DNA from 2 places in the Streptomyces sp. NPDC003042 genome. Region 1 is predicted to be linked to the other one. Evidence: riboswitches for the same ligand, from Rfam matches in the RefSeq annotation. Region 1 holds a riboswitch; the other holds the start of a gene.
What was found. Region 1 has a riboswitch for S-adenosylmethionine ahead of ACWDYJ_RS20290 (aminotransferase class V-fold PLP-dependent enzyme). Riboswitches for the same ligand answer to the same signal wherever they lie in the genome.

Region 1 (6,937 bases):
GCGCCAGGGTGACGAGCCTGTTCCCGTTCCTGTTCTTCCTGCCGCTGCGCTTCCCGGCCTGGATGGTGCTGCTGTTCTGGTTCGCGCTCCAAGGGGTGGCGGCGCACCGCGCGGGCAGCGGCCCCGGAGTGGCCTACCTGGCCCACCTGGTGGGCTTCTCGCTCGGCTTCCTCTACGCCTGGGTGCGGTATCGGCGTACGACTAGAGTGAGTCGACCAGTGATGGCCAGCGAGGGAGACAGCCAACCGTGATCACCGCCATCGTGCTCATCAAGACCAGCGTGGACCGCATCCCGGAGATCGCCGAGTCCATCGCGCAGCTGGACAGCGTCAGCGAGGTCTACTCCGTCACGGGTACGTACGACCTGATCGCTCTGGTCCGCACGGCCCGCCACGAGAACCTGGCGGACATCATCCCCGGCCGCATCAGCAAGATCCCCGGCGTGGAGGCGACGGACACGCACGTGGCGTTCCGGACGTACTCGCAGCACGACCTGGAGGCGGCGTTCGCGATCGGCCTCGACGCGTAGCGTTCAGAGCCGGGGCAGCGCCTCGTCGGCCCGGGCCGGGCGGCCCTCCGCGAGCCAGAAGACGTACCCGCGCAGGTATCCGGCGAGGCCGCCGTCGAGGTGGGCGACGTAGTCCCGGGCGCCGGCGGCGTTGTCCCGCCGCCACTCGTGGTCCGAGGTCGCCCAGGCGCCCCACCCCATGCCGAACGCCCACTCCCGTACCCGGGCGCGGTCCCGCCACCACTCGCGGACGGAGTCCGGGGTCCAGTGGGCGTCGCCATCGCGCCCGTAAGCCTCGAAGGCCTCCTCCTCGGCGGCCCACAAGACGGCCCGGGCCTCCGCCTCGGTGAGGGGCTGGCGGTAGACGAACTCCTGGCCGTACGTGTCTTCGTAGAGCACATGACCAGGTGCCTCCAGCCGTCCAGTCAGGCAGGTGTCCGTCTCCGCGCCGTAGAACGGCCCCGGCACGTTGCGCCAGTCGCGCTCTTCCCACCGGCCGCGCCACGGCTGTTCGGCCGCCGCGCGGACGGTCGGTATCGGGTCCCAGTACGTCATGGCCGGGATCCTGTCAGACGGCGGGCACGCAGCGGCCTTCCTCGGTGCGGTACTGCCACTTCGCGCCGTCCGTGACGAGTTCCCTCACCGCGCGGACGAAGCGCTCCACGTGCTCGTCCGGGGTGCCCGCGCCGAAGCTGACGCGGATGGCGTTCAGGGAGCGCTCGCCCGGCGCCGTCTCGGGGGCTCCGCATTCGCCCTGGGCCTGGGGCTCGCTGCCCAGCAGGGTGCGGACCAGGGGGTGGGCGCAGAAGAGGCCGTCGCGCACGCCGATCCCGTACTCGGCGGACAGCGCCGCCGCGAAGTGGGAGCTGTTCCAGCCGTCGACCACGAACGAGATGACGCCGACGCGCGGGGCGTCGTCCCCGAAAAGGGACAGGACGCGGACCGCCGGGACATCGGCCAGGCCCTCGCGGACCTTGGCGATCAGCTGCCGCTCCCGCGCGACCAGGGTCTCGAAGCCCGCCTCGGTCAGCGCGCGGCACGCGGAGGCGATGGAGTAGACGCCGATGACGTTCGGGGAGCCGGCCTCGTGGCGGGCGGCCGTGGTGTGCCACTCGACGTCCACGCCGCCGGCATCCTCCCCGCTGACGCGTCGCGTGACCTTGCGGGAGGCCCCGCCACCGGCCAGGTACGGCTCGGCCTGCTGGAGCCAGTCCGCCCGGCCGGCGAGCACGCCCGAGCCGAAGGGGGCGTAGAGCTTGTGCCCGGAGAAGGCGACCCAGTCCACGTCCAACTCCTGGACGGAGACCGGGTGGTGCGGGGCCAGCTGGGCGGCGTCCAGCACGATCCGCGCGCCGTGGGCGTGTGCGGCGGCGGCGAGTTCCTTCACGGGCCACAGTTCACCGGTGACATTGGACGCGCCCGTGACACAGACCAGCGCCGGGCCGTAAGGGTCCCGGTCGGCCAGCGCCCGCTCCAGGGTGGCGACGGCCTCGTCCGGCGTGCGCGGGGCGTTGAGGTAGGTGACCCGCGCATCGACCCAGGGCAGGAGCGAGGCGTGGTGCTCGGTCTCGAAGACGAAGACCTGGCAGTCGGCGGGGAGCACGGCGGCGAGCAGGTTGAGCGAGTCGGTCGTGGACCGGGTGAAGATCACCTGGTCGGCGGGGCGGCAGTCGAGGAACTCGGCGACCGTGACCCGGCTCTGCTCGAAGAGGTCCGTGGAGAGCTGCGAGAGGTATCCGGCGCCACGGTGCACGCTGCCGTAGTACGGGGCGTACGCGGCCACGTCGTCCCAGACCCGCTGGAGGGCGGGGGCGCTGGCCGCGTAGTCGAGGGCGGCGTAGGTGACCTCGCCGCCGGTGACGAGCGGGACGGTGACGTCCCGGCCGAGGACGGCCAGCGGCTCGGTACACACGACGTCGGCGGTGGCGAGGGAGGCGGTGTTCAGGGTTGCGGACATGGCGGAATCTCCCGGCAGGCAGGGGTGAATGGCTTCGGTGTGCCCGTACGCGGCTACGGCGAGGCCGCCGTGCGTGGGGGTACGGGAAGTCCTCGGAACGCAACGGGGGTACACGGAAGTGACCCTGTTCCGAGGGTTGAAGAAGGGGCGGAGTCGCCCTATCGCATTCGCTTGCTCACGGAAAACGCTCCTCGAGAGACCAGGACCCCTGGTGTCGAGGGATCCGCGCTTGCCGTAGACCTTTCTGCCTACGGCCTGGTCATCACCCGGGGCACCCCGCCACGGAAGGAGGGTTGCCGGACAGCAAGCCGGGGCCTAAACGCTGTCACTCGTGACCTGCTGAGCATCCTGCCACAAGATCTCCCACGCGCAAGCCCCCCGTCCGCAATGCGGACGGGGGGCCATCGACGCTCACCGCCGCGCCGTGCTACGCGTTGCTCGCCGCCACCCAACGCGCCAGCGCCGCACGGGCCGAACCCGAGTCGATCGCCTCCGCCGCACGGGCGATACCCGCGGCGAGCTGCTCCTCCAGCGAACCCGGCCCCGGATCCAACGCCACCAGCGCCGCCGCCGCGTTGAGCAGGACGGCGTCCCGCACCGGGCCCGTCTCCCCCGCCAGCAGGCGGCGGGCGACGTCCGCGTTGTACGAGGCGTCCTCGCCGCGCAGCGCCGATACGTCGACGATCGGGATCCCGACGTCGCGCGGGTCGAACGGCAGCTCGGTCGCCGAGCCGTCCCGGACCCACCACACCCGGGAGGTGGCCGTCGTGGTCAGCTCGTCGAGGCCGTCGTCGCCGCGGAAGACCAGGGCCGAGGAACCGCGCTCCGCGAGGACGCCCGCCACGATGGGGGCCATCCGGGCGTCGGCCACACCGGTGGCCTGGGCGCGCACCCGCGCCGGATTGGTCAGCGGGCCGAGGAAGTTGAAGGTGGTCCGGATGCCCAGCTCCTTGCGGGCGGCCGCCACGTGCCGCAGCGCGGGGTGGAACTTGACCGCGAAGCAGAAGGTGATGCCGGCTTCCTCGGCGACCTGCGCCACCCGCGCCGGGGGCAGGTCGAGGTTGACGCCGAGCTTCTCCAGGACGTCCGAGGACCCGCTCGCCGAGGACGCGGCGCGGTTTCCGTGCTTGACGACCTTCGCGCCCGTACCGGCCACCACGATCGCGGACATGGTCGAGATGTTGACCGTCTTGGCGCCGTCGCCGCCGGTGCCGACGATGTCCACCGTCCGGCCCGGCACCTCGATGAGGTTGGCGTGTTCGTACATGGCACGGACCAGGCCGTTGATCTCCGCGACCGTCTCCCCCTTGGCCCGCAGCGCGACCGCGAAACCGGCGATCTGCGCGTCGGTGGCCTCTCCCCGCATGATCCGGTCCATGGCCCAGGCGGTGTCGTCCGCGCCCAGGTCCCGGCCGGTGAGCAGGGCATCGAGGACGCCCGGCCAGCCACGGGCCGCCACGCTGTCGCCGCCTGCCGGGGTCACAACGTTCATGGTCCGCTCCTGCTGCTGGTCAAAGATTCCACGTCGAATGGGGAGGCTCACAGCCTATCCAGCGCGGATGACGGCAAAGAGCCCCGTCCAGACACTGGACGGGGCTCTCACCGTGGCGACACCAGGATTGGCCGAAACCGATCCCTCAAGCTGTCGTGCCGGAGATCAGTGGTGGCCGTGGCCGCTCTGGATCTCCTTGTACTCCTCCACCGTGGGCTTCGGAATCTGGTTGTTCTCCGCGTAGAAGCCCTTGCTGAGCTTCACCCGCAGCTTCTCGCCGAGCTTCGGCTTGCGCTCGACACCGTTCTCGTCGACCGTCGGGCCGGCCGCGAGCGGCTTGTACTGCTCGTACGAGGTGAGCGTGTGCAGCTTGTCCTGCGAGAGCGGCTCGTGGACCTCGACGAACTCACCGTGCGGCAGGCGCTTGATGATGCCGGTCTCGCGACCGTGCAGCACCTTGTCCCGGTCCCGGCGCTGGAGGCCGAGGCAGATCCGCTTGGTGGCGATGAAGGCGAGGACCGGGACGGCGAAGAAGCCGATCCGGACGAACCAGGTGAGCGAGTTGAGCGACAGGTGGAAGTACTGGGCGAACATGTCGTTGCCGCCGCCGATGAGGAGCACGATGTACTCCGCGATCCAGGCGACACCGAAGGCCGTACGGGTCGGCACGTTGCGCGGGCGGTCCAGCAGGTGGTGCTCACGCTTGTCGCCGGTGACCCAGGACTCGATGAACGGCCAGACGGCGATCGAGCCCAGGACCAGCGGGAAGAGCAGCAGCGGGATGAACACGCCCAGGACGAGCGTGTGGCCCCACAGGTTGATCTCCCAGCCGGGCATGGCCCGGATCAGGCCTTCCGGCATGCCCATGTACCAGTCGGGCTGCGCACCGGTGGACACGTGGTCCGGGCGGTACGGGCCGAGCGCCCAGATCGGGTTGATCGAGGCGATCGCCGAGACGGCCGCGATGATACCGAAGACCAGGAAGAAGAAGCCTCCGGCCTTGGCCATGTAGACCGGCAGCAGCGGCATGCCGACGACGTTGTTGTTCGTCTTGCCGGGCCCGGGGAACTGGGTGTGCTTGTGGTAGAAGACCAGGATCAGGTGGGCCACCAGCAGGCCCATCATGATGCCGGGCAGCAGCAGGATGTGGATCGAGTAGAACCGCGCGACGAAGTCGCCGCCCGGGAACTCTCCGCCGAACAGGAAGAACGACAGGTACGTGCCGACGACCGGCACGGACAGGATCGCGCCCTGCATGAAGCGGACACCGGTACCCGAGAGCAGGTCGTCCGGCAGCGAGTAACCGGTGAAACCGGTGAACATGCCGAGGACCAGCAGGAGGAAGCCGAAGATCCAGTTGATCTCACGCGGCTTGCGGAACGCGCCGGTGAAGAAGACGCGCATCATGTGCACCATCATGGCCGCGACGAAGATCAGCGCCGCCCAGTGGTGGATCTGCCGGATGAGCAGACCGCCGCGGACGTCGAAGCTGATGTCCAGGGTCGAGGCGAAGGCCTCGGACATCAGGACGCCCTGCATCGGCACGTACGAGCCGTGGTAGACGACCTCGTTCATGCTCGGGTGGAAGAACAGCGTCAGGTACACACCCGTGAGGATGATGATGATGAAGCTGTAGAGCGCGATCTCACCGAGCATGAAGGACCAGTGGTCCGGGAAGATCTTGCGCATGTTGGCCTTGGCCATGCCGTAGATGCCCAGGCGGCTGTCCGCCCAGTCGGCTACGCGCTCGCCGGCCGGCGCTTTGCGCGCCGCGTTCGAATCAGTGGCAGTGCTCATCCGCGCTCCCAGAATGCAGGACCGACGGGCTCTTCGAAGTCGCCGTGCGCTTCGAGGAAGCCTTCGCCATTCACGCCGATCCGCAGCTGCGGAAGCGCGTGACCAGCCGGGCCGAAAATGACTCGGGCGCCGTCGGAAAGGTCGAAGGTGGACTGGTGGCACGGGCAGAGCACGTGGTGCGTCTGCTGCTCGTACAGGCTGATCGGGCAGCCGACGTGGGTGCAGATCTTGGAGAAGGCCACGATCCCGTCGTGGGACCACTCCAGCTCCTGCTTGTCCTTGATGTCCTCCGGCTGAATCCGGACGATCATCAGGGCGGCCTTGGCGATCTGCGTCTGGAAGTCGTGCTGGTGCTCGTCCAGGCCTTCCGGCATGGCGAACGTCAGCGAACCGACCAGGACGTCCTCGGGACGCAGAGGCTCCATCGTGTTCTGGTTGATGAGCAGCTTGCCCCTGGACCACAGGGTCTTGCGCAGCTTGTCCTCGGGCAGCGGGCCCGTGTCGCGCAGGATCATGACGGCGGACAGCGGCAGCATCGCCAGCGCGCCCAGCATCGTGTTGCGGATCAGCGGGCGGCGGCCGATGCCGGACTCGTTCGCACCATCGGCGAAGTCCTGCATGACCTGCGCCTTGACCTCAGGCGGCGATGCGATCTGGTGGCGCTCGGCGGCGACCTCCACATCGGACATCAGGGTGCGGGCCCAGTGGACCGCGCCCGCGCCGATGCAGAAGAGGGCCACGCCCAGGGTCATGCCGAGGGCGAAGTTCAGGCCGCTCACCTTCCCGATGGGGAAGATGTAGACGATCTTGTCGACGGGGATGGTCACGTACGCGGCGATGAAGCCGACCGTGGCCAGCATCGACAGCGTGAACAGCATCGCGACCGTGCGCTCGGACCGCTTGGCGGCCCGCTCGTCGATGTCCTGGATGCGCGGCTTGTGGACCGGCAGGCCGGGGTCGGCGAACGGGTCGTCCGCGACCACCACACCGGCGTGGTGCGCGTCGCCCTGCTCGCTCGGCAGGTGCTTCTCTTCGGGAATGTCTTGGCTACTCATGACTTCTTGGCCTTAGCGGTGTGGGCCGCGACCCAGACGGCGACAGCGATCAGCGCACCCAGACCGAAGATCCAGCCGAACAGACCCTCGGCGACGGGGCCGAGGCCACCGAGCTTGAGACCACCGGG
Region 2 (6,937 bases), on a different contig from region 1:
GGAGATCGCACCCGTCCTCTTCCGGTTCCCGGCAGCGGAGCGCGGCTACGGGCCCGACCTCTTCGTCGCGGACGAATCGGCCTTCGATGAGGAAGGCCGTCACGCAGACGGGGCGGCCCTGTCTCTGGTCGCCGAGTTCACCTCCGTGTCGACCAAGGACGCGGACTGGAACGAGAAGCTGGACGTGTACGGCCGAGTGGTCCCCGTCTACCGGTCGTCGACACGCAGGACTCGGAGATCACGGTCTTCTCCGATCCCTCGCCCCACGGATACCACTCGCGCAAAACCGTGGCCCTCGGAGAGGCCCTGCCCATCCCCGCGCCGTTCGACTTCACGCTCGACACCTCGTTCTGAAACGCCCGAGGGCGGCACCCCCCGCAGGGGATGCCGCCCTCGTTCGAGAACAGCCGATCAACCGGTGGCCGAAGCCGAGGTCGATCAGAAGTCCATGTCACCGCCCGGCATCCCGCCCGGCGCGCCGGCGCCGGCCTTCTCGGGCTTGTCGGCGATGACGGCCTCGGTCGTCAGGAACAGCGCGGCGATGGACGCGGCGTTCTGCAGGGCAGAGCGCGTGACCTTCGCCGGGTCGATGATGCCCTCGGCGATCATGTCGACGTACTCGCCGGTCGCGGCGTTCAGGCCGTGGCCGATCGGAAGGTTGCGCACCTTCTCGACGACGACGCCACCCTCGAGACCACCGTTGACGGCGATCTGCTTGAGCGGAGCCTCCAGGGCGAGCTTGACGGCGTTCGCGCCGGTCGCCTCGTCACCCGACAGGTCGAGCTTCTCGAAGACCGAGGAGGCCTGGAGCAGGGCCACGCCGCCACCGGCGACGATGCCCTCCTCGACGGCCGCCTTCGCGTTGCGAACGGCGTCCTCGATGCGGTGCTTGCGCTCCTTGAGCTCCACCTCGGTCGCGGCGCCGGCCTTGATGACGGCCACGCCGCCGGCCAGCTTCGCGAGGCGCTCCTGGAGCTTCTCGCGGTCGTAGTCCGAGTCGGAGTTCTCGATCTCGGCGCGGATCTGGTTGACGCGACCCTGGACCTGGTCGCTGTCGCCGGAGCCGTCGACGATGGTGGTCTCGTCCTTGGTGATGACGACCTTGCGGGCGCGGCCGAGCAGGTCGAGACCGGCGTTCTCCAGCTTGAGGCCGACCTCCTCGGAGATGACGGTGCCGCCCGTGAGGATGGCGATGTCACCGAGCATGGCCTTGCGGCGGTCGCCGAAGCCCGGAGCCTTGACGGCGACGGACTTGAAGGTGCCGCGGATCTTGTTGACGACCAGGGTCGACAGGGCCTCGCCCTCGACGTCCTCGGCGATGATCAGCAGCGGCTTGCCGGACTGCATGACCTTCTCCAGGAGCGGCAGCAGGTCCTTGACCGAGCCGATCTTGGAGTTGACGATCAGGATGTACGGGTCGTCGAGGGACGACTCCATGCGCTCCATGTCGGTGGCGAAGTACGCCGAGATGTAGCCCTTGTCGAAGCGCATACCCTCGGTGAGTTCCAGCTCCAGACCGAAGGTCTGGGACTCCTCGACGGTGATGACGCCTTCCTTGCCGACCTTGTCCATGGCCTCGGCGATGAGCTCGCCGATCTGGGTGTCGGCGGCGGAGATGGAGGCCGTGGAAGCGATCTGCTCCTTGGTCTCGACATCCTTGGCCTGGGCGAGCAGGGCGGCGGAGACGGCCTCGACGGCCTTCTCGATACCACGCTTGAGGGCCATCGGGTTGGCGCCGGCGGCTACGTTGCGCAGGCCCTCGCGGACGAGCGCCTGGGCCAGCACGGTCGCGGTGGTCGTACCGTCGCCGGCGACGTCGTCCGTCTTCTTGGCGACTTCCTTGACCAGCTCGGCGCCGATCTTCTCGTACGGGTCCTCGAGCTCGATCTCCTTGGCGATGGAGACACCATCGTTGGTGATCGTGGGGGCGCCCCACTTCTTCTCAAGGACGACGTTGCGACCCTTGGGGCCAAGGGTGACCTTGACGGCGTCGGCGAGCTGGTTCATCCCACGCTCGAGACCGCGCCGGGCCTCCTCGTTGAACGCAATGATCTTGGCCATCTGAAGTGGTCCTCCCGGACAGCGGTGGATTGCTCCGGACCGCGCCCGCGCCCGCGACGGACGGCCTGCGGATCCGGCGGTTCCTTCCCGTCGGATCCTGCGGGCCTCACCGACCCGGTCCTCAGTCTTAGTAGCACTCTCACCCGGAGAGTGCTAACGCCAATGATTAGCACTCGACCCCCACGAGTGCAAGCGGCTTGGGCCGATCCCGGCGTGAACATGCGGTCGGATGGCAGACGCGAGACGGGTCGCGGGGCGGTCGGGCACGCACGAGGGGCCCGCATCCCGTGTCCAGGATGTGGGCCCCTCGTGTGTGTAAGCGTCGGTGGTCGATCGCGCTTGGACTCAGCCGGCCGCGAGCTTGACCATGTCCGCCTGCGGGCCCTTCTGGCCCTGCGAGATCTCGAACTCGACCCGCTGACCCTCTTCAAGGGTGCGGTACCCGTCCATCTGGATGGCGCTGTAGTGGACGAACACATCCGCGCCACCGTCGACCGCGATGAAGCCGTAGCCCTTCTCCGCGTTGAACCACTTGACGGTGCCCTGAGCCATGCCTAACTCCCCTATTACTGGCCCCTGCGCAGGACCGCACTTCGCGGACCCGGGTCAGAAACTCGCGCCGGAACGCCTCGACCGCGGCTGAATGTATCCGCACCGGTGCTGTCTGCAACAGGTCATTCCGACGAGAATTCCGGACACGCGAAAACATTGAAATAGAGTGAAAATTTGTCATATTCCAGGGCAACTCGGGCCCGACAATCCGCGCCAAAGGCCCAAAGCGCGCGTGCATGTTGACTCAATGTCAACCCTCCGGCGGCCCGCTCATATGCGGCGGGCAAGAACAGCGGAGGGGACTTCCCCAACCCTACCGCGCCCAATCAAGCAGAATTGCCCCCTCCGCTTATTAGCGGAGGGGGCAATTCAGATTCTGTCGTGCGACCGACCGATGATCAGCAGCCGCCTGCGACGGCCGGGATGATCGAGACGCCTGCGCCGTTGGGCGTCTCCGTCTGCAGCCCGCTCTCGAAGCGCACGTCGTCGTCGTTGACGTAGACGTTGACGAAGCGGCGCAGCTTGCCCTGGTCGTCGAGGACGCGCGCGGCGATCCCCGGGTGGCTCTTCTCCAGGGACTCGATGACCTCGGCCAGGGTGGCGCCGTCGGCGGAGACCTCGGCCTTGCCGCCGGTGTAGGTGCGCAGGATGGTGGGGATGCGGACGTTGACGCTCATGGCGCTACTGCCTTTCCGGATGCGGGGGAGGAGAGGAGGGTCAGACCAGGCCGGCGGCGCGGAACGCGTCCAGGCTCGGGCGGATGGTGGCGGTCTGGCCGCTGTCCGAGGCCACCGCCTCCAGGGTCTTCAGGCCGTCGCCGGTGTTCAGGATCACGGTGGTCAGCGTCGGGTCGAGCTGACCGTTCTCGATGAGCTTCTTCGTCACGCCGACGGTCACGCCGCCCGCGGTCTCGGCGAAGATACCCTCGGCCTGCGCCAGGATCTTGATGGCCTCGACGACCTGAGTGTCGTTCACGTCCTCGACGTAGCCGCCGGTGCGGCGGGCGATGTCCAGGACGTACGGGCCGTCCGCCGGGTTGCCGATGGCCAGCGACTTGGCGATGGTGTCCGGCTTCTGCGGGCGGACCACGTCGTGACCGGCCTTGAAGGCGGTCGACACCGGGGAGCAGCCCTCGGCCTGGGCGCCGAAGATCTTGTACGGCTTGTCCTCGACCAGGCCGAGCTTGATGAGCTCCTGCAGACCCTTGTCGATCTTCGTCAGCTGGGAGCCTGACGCGATCGGGATGACGATCTGGTCGGGCAGCTGCCAGCCGAGCTGCTCGCAGATCTCGTACGCCAGGGTCTTGGAGCCCTCGCCGTAGTACGGCCGCAGGTTGACGTTGACGAAGCCCCAGCCCTCGCCCAGCGGGTCGCCGATGAGCTCGGAGCAGAAGCGGTTGACGTCGTCGTAGTTGCCCTCGATGCCGACCAGGTCGCCACCGTAGACACCGGCCATGACGACCTTGCCCTGCTCCAGGTCGTGCGGGATGAACACGCAGGAGCGGAAGCCGGCGCGGGCGGCCGCGGCGCCGACGGCGCCGGCCAGGTTGCCGGTGGAGGAGCAGGACAGGGTGGTGAAGCCGAAGGCGCGGGCGGCCTCGACGGCGATGGCCACGACGCGGTCCTTGAAGGAGTGCGTCGGGTTGCCGGAGTCGTCCTTGACGTAGAGCTTGCCGGTGACGCCGAGTTCCTTGGCCAGGTTCTGCGCGTCCACGAGCTTGGTGAAGCCGGGGTTCAGGCTGGGCTTCGAGGCGACGTCGGCGGGGACGGGCAGCAGCGGCGCGTAACGCCAGATGTTGTCCGGGCCGGCCTCGATCGCGGCGCGCAGCGCTTCGGGGTCGCCGAGCGGGAAGTCGTAGGCGACTTCCAGCGGGCCGAAACACTCGGCGCAGGCGAAAATGGGACCGAGTTCGAAGCGGGTGGCGCACTCGCGGCAGGAAAGGCCGGTGGCAGGTCCGAGATCGACAGAGGTTCCGGCAGAAGTGGCGACAGTCTGTGCAGCCATGATGGCGAGGCCCTTTCTCCTCATCTTCCCCATGGCGCACTTCGCCATGAGACGGAATTGGCACCTTCCCTAGCCGGGGACCTCGCTGACGTCGCTGATGTGCGATCGCGAGAACCGACTGGAGGGTTGCCGGGGCTTCAACGGGCCGTGTCCCTCTGCCCCTCTGGATGAGCGGTATGGCACCGGGCAACGCGCTCTATGGCGCGCCCGGGCGTTTGTACGCGGGACCCCCGGCATGCGGTGGTCCTTCGCGTTGTTCAAGACTGTAACCGAAGGCCCGGGTGGTTGAGACAGCCGTCCGAACCGCGAGATGGATCACATATCAACCCAAACCAGGGAGTGCCGAGAGTGCTGGAAGAGGTGGAGCGCTGGCTGGCCGACCGCTCCTGGTCCGCCGCCGACCGACCGCTCGACCAGCTGCTCGAAAGGAAACGGGCGGCGGGCACGACGGTCAGCGTGGTGCTGCCCGCGCTCGACGAGGAGGCCACGGTCGGCGCGATCGTGGAGGTCGTCCGGCGCGACCTGATCGAGGGCTTGAGCACGCCGCTGGTGGACGAGCTGGTGGTGGTCGACTCGGGCTCCACCGACCGTACGGCCGAAGTCGCCGCCAAGGCGGGCGCCCGGGTCGTGCACCGCGACGCGATACTTCCGCGGCTGCCCGCGCTGCCCGGCAAGGGCGAGGTGCTGTGGCGCTCGCTGCTGGCCACCAGCGGGGACGTCGTCTGCTTCATCGACGCCGACCTGCGGGACTTCTCGTCCGCCTTCGTCTCCGGAATCGTCGGCCCGCTGCTGACGGAGCCGAACGTGCAGTTCGTCAAGGCGATGTACGACCGCCCCTTCGGCGACACCCCGGCCCAGGGCGGCCGGGTCACCGAGCTGGTGGCGCGTCCGCTGCTGAACCTGCACTGGCCGCAGCTGGCCGGCTTCGTGCAGCCGCTGGGGGGCGAGTACGCCGTACGGCGCTCCCTGCTCGAGCGGCTGCCCTTCCCCGTCGGCTACGGGGTCGAGCTCGGGCTGCTGGTGGACGCGCTCCACACGGTCGGGCTGGACGCGCTGGCGCAGGTCGACGTCGGGGTCCGGCTGCACCGGCACCAGGACGGCCAGGCGCTGGGGCGGATGGCCGCGGCTATCTACCGGACGGCCCAGCTGCGCCTCTCGCGCGGACACCTCGTACGGCCTGAGCTGACGCAGTTCGAGCGCGGACCGGACGGATTCGTGCCGCGCACGTACGCCGTGGACACCGAGGAGCGGCCGCCGATGCGGGAGATGGCGGAGTACGCGGGCCGCCGGGTGGCGTGACGGAGCCACGTGACGGACACACGTTTGAGCGGGCGCGGGCCGGGCTAGGTTGGCCGCATGGCTTCTCAGGTACTCGTCGCCGCGAATCGCGGACCACTCTCGTACGCCCTCGCCACTGACGGAACGCTCAGCACCCGGCGCGGCGGGGGCGGTCTCGTCTCCGGCCTCTCCGCCGCCCTCGCGCAGCAGCCGGAGGCGCTGTGGATCTGCGCGGCCCTGTCCGAGGCCGACCGCGAGGCGGTCCGCCGGGGCGTCGCCGAGCCGGGTGTCCGGATGCTGGACATCGATCCCACGGTCTACGACGACGCGTACAACGGCATCGCCAACTCGGTGCTCTGGTTCACCCACCACCACCTCTACGACATCCCGCGCGAGCCGGTCTTCGACGCGCGCTTCCGGCGGCGCTGGGACTCGTACGTCGCCTACAACCAGGCCTTCGCGCAGGCCCTGGCCGAAGAGGCGGGCGAGGGGGCGTGCGTGCTGGTCCAGGACTACCACCTGGCCCTGGTGCCGGGCGCGCTGCGCGAACTGCGGCCCGACCTGCGGATCTCCCACTTCACGCACACGCCGTGGGCGTCGCCCGAATTCCTGCGCATGCTCCCCGACGACGTCCAGCGGCAGCTGCTGTGGGGGATGCTCGGGGCCGACCGGCTGGGCTTCCACACGGCGGAGTGGGCCTCCAACTTCATCAGCGGCTCGGCCATGGACGACGCGAGCGGCACCGCCAAGCCGTTCCTGCCGTACGGGGACGAGGAGCGCGGGGTCTGGCACAGCAGGGCCAGGGCGGACGGCCAGGGTCTCGAAGCGGAGCGGTTCACCGCCGCGACCCACTACCCCCTCGGCGTCGACGCGGACGACCTGCGCGCGCTCGCCCACCGGCCGGAGGTCGACGACAAGGTGGCGGCGCTGCGGGCGGAGGTCGGGGACCGCAAGGCGATCGTCCGCGTGGACCGCACCGAGCTGTCGAAGAACATCCTGCGCGGCCTGCTGGCGTACCGGGAACTGCTGATCACGTACCCCG

Region 2: linked by a shared signal. The riboswitch ahead of thrC (threonine synthase) and the one ahead of ACWDYJ_RS20290 (aminotransferase class V-fold PLP-dependent enzyme) in region 1 are both predicted to bind S-adenosylmethionine.

Annotation. Positions count from the first base shown of each region.
Region 1 is NZ_JBSFTP010000040.1:8,667-15,603, reverse strand. It holds gene ACWDYJ_RS20305 (rhomboid family intramembrane serine protease) at 1-251, shown strand, start outside; gene ACWDYJ_RS20300 (Lrp/AsnC family transcriptional regulator) at 248-529, shown strand; gene ACWDYJ_RS20295 (ferredoxin) at 533-1,063, opposite strand; gene ACWDYJ_RS20290 (aminotransferase class V-fold PLP-dependent enzyme) at 1,077-2,465, opposite strand; SAM riboswitch class IV at 2,686-2,802, opposite strand; gene trpD (anthranilate phosphoribosyltransferase) at 2,893-3,957, opposite strand; gene qcrB (cytochrome bc1 complex cytochrome b subunit) at 4,123-5,754, opposite strand; gene qcrA (cytochrome bc1 complex Rieske iron-sulfur subunit) at 5,751-6,809, opposite strand; gene qcrC (cytochrome bc1 complex diheme cytochrome c subunit) at 6,806-6,937, opposite strand, start outside.
Region 2 is NZ_JBSFTP010000026.1:43,214-50,150, reverse strand. It holds gene groL (chaperonin GroEL) at 439-2,061, opposite strand; gene ACWDYJ_RS15790 (cold-shock protein) at 2,407-2,613, opposite strand; gene ACWDYJ_RS15785 (ubiquitin-like small modifier protein 1) at 3,012-3,290, opposite strand; gene thrC (threonine synthase) at 3,331-4,617, opposite strand; SAM riboswitch class I at 4,635-4,791, opposite strand; gene ACWDYJ_RS15775 (glucosyl-3-phosphoglycerate synthase) at 4,966-5,916, shown strand; gene ACWDYJ_RS15770 (alpha,alpha-trehalose-phosphate synthase (UDP-forming)) at 5,974-6,937, shown strand, end outside.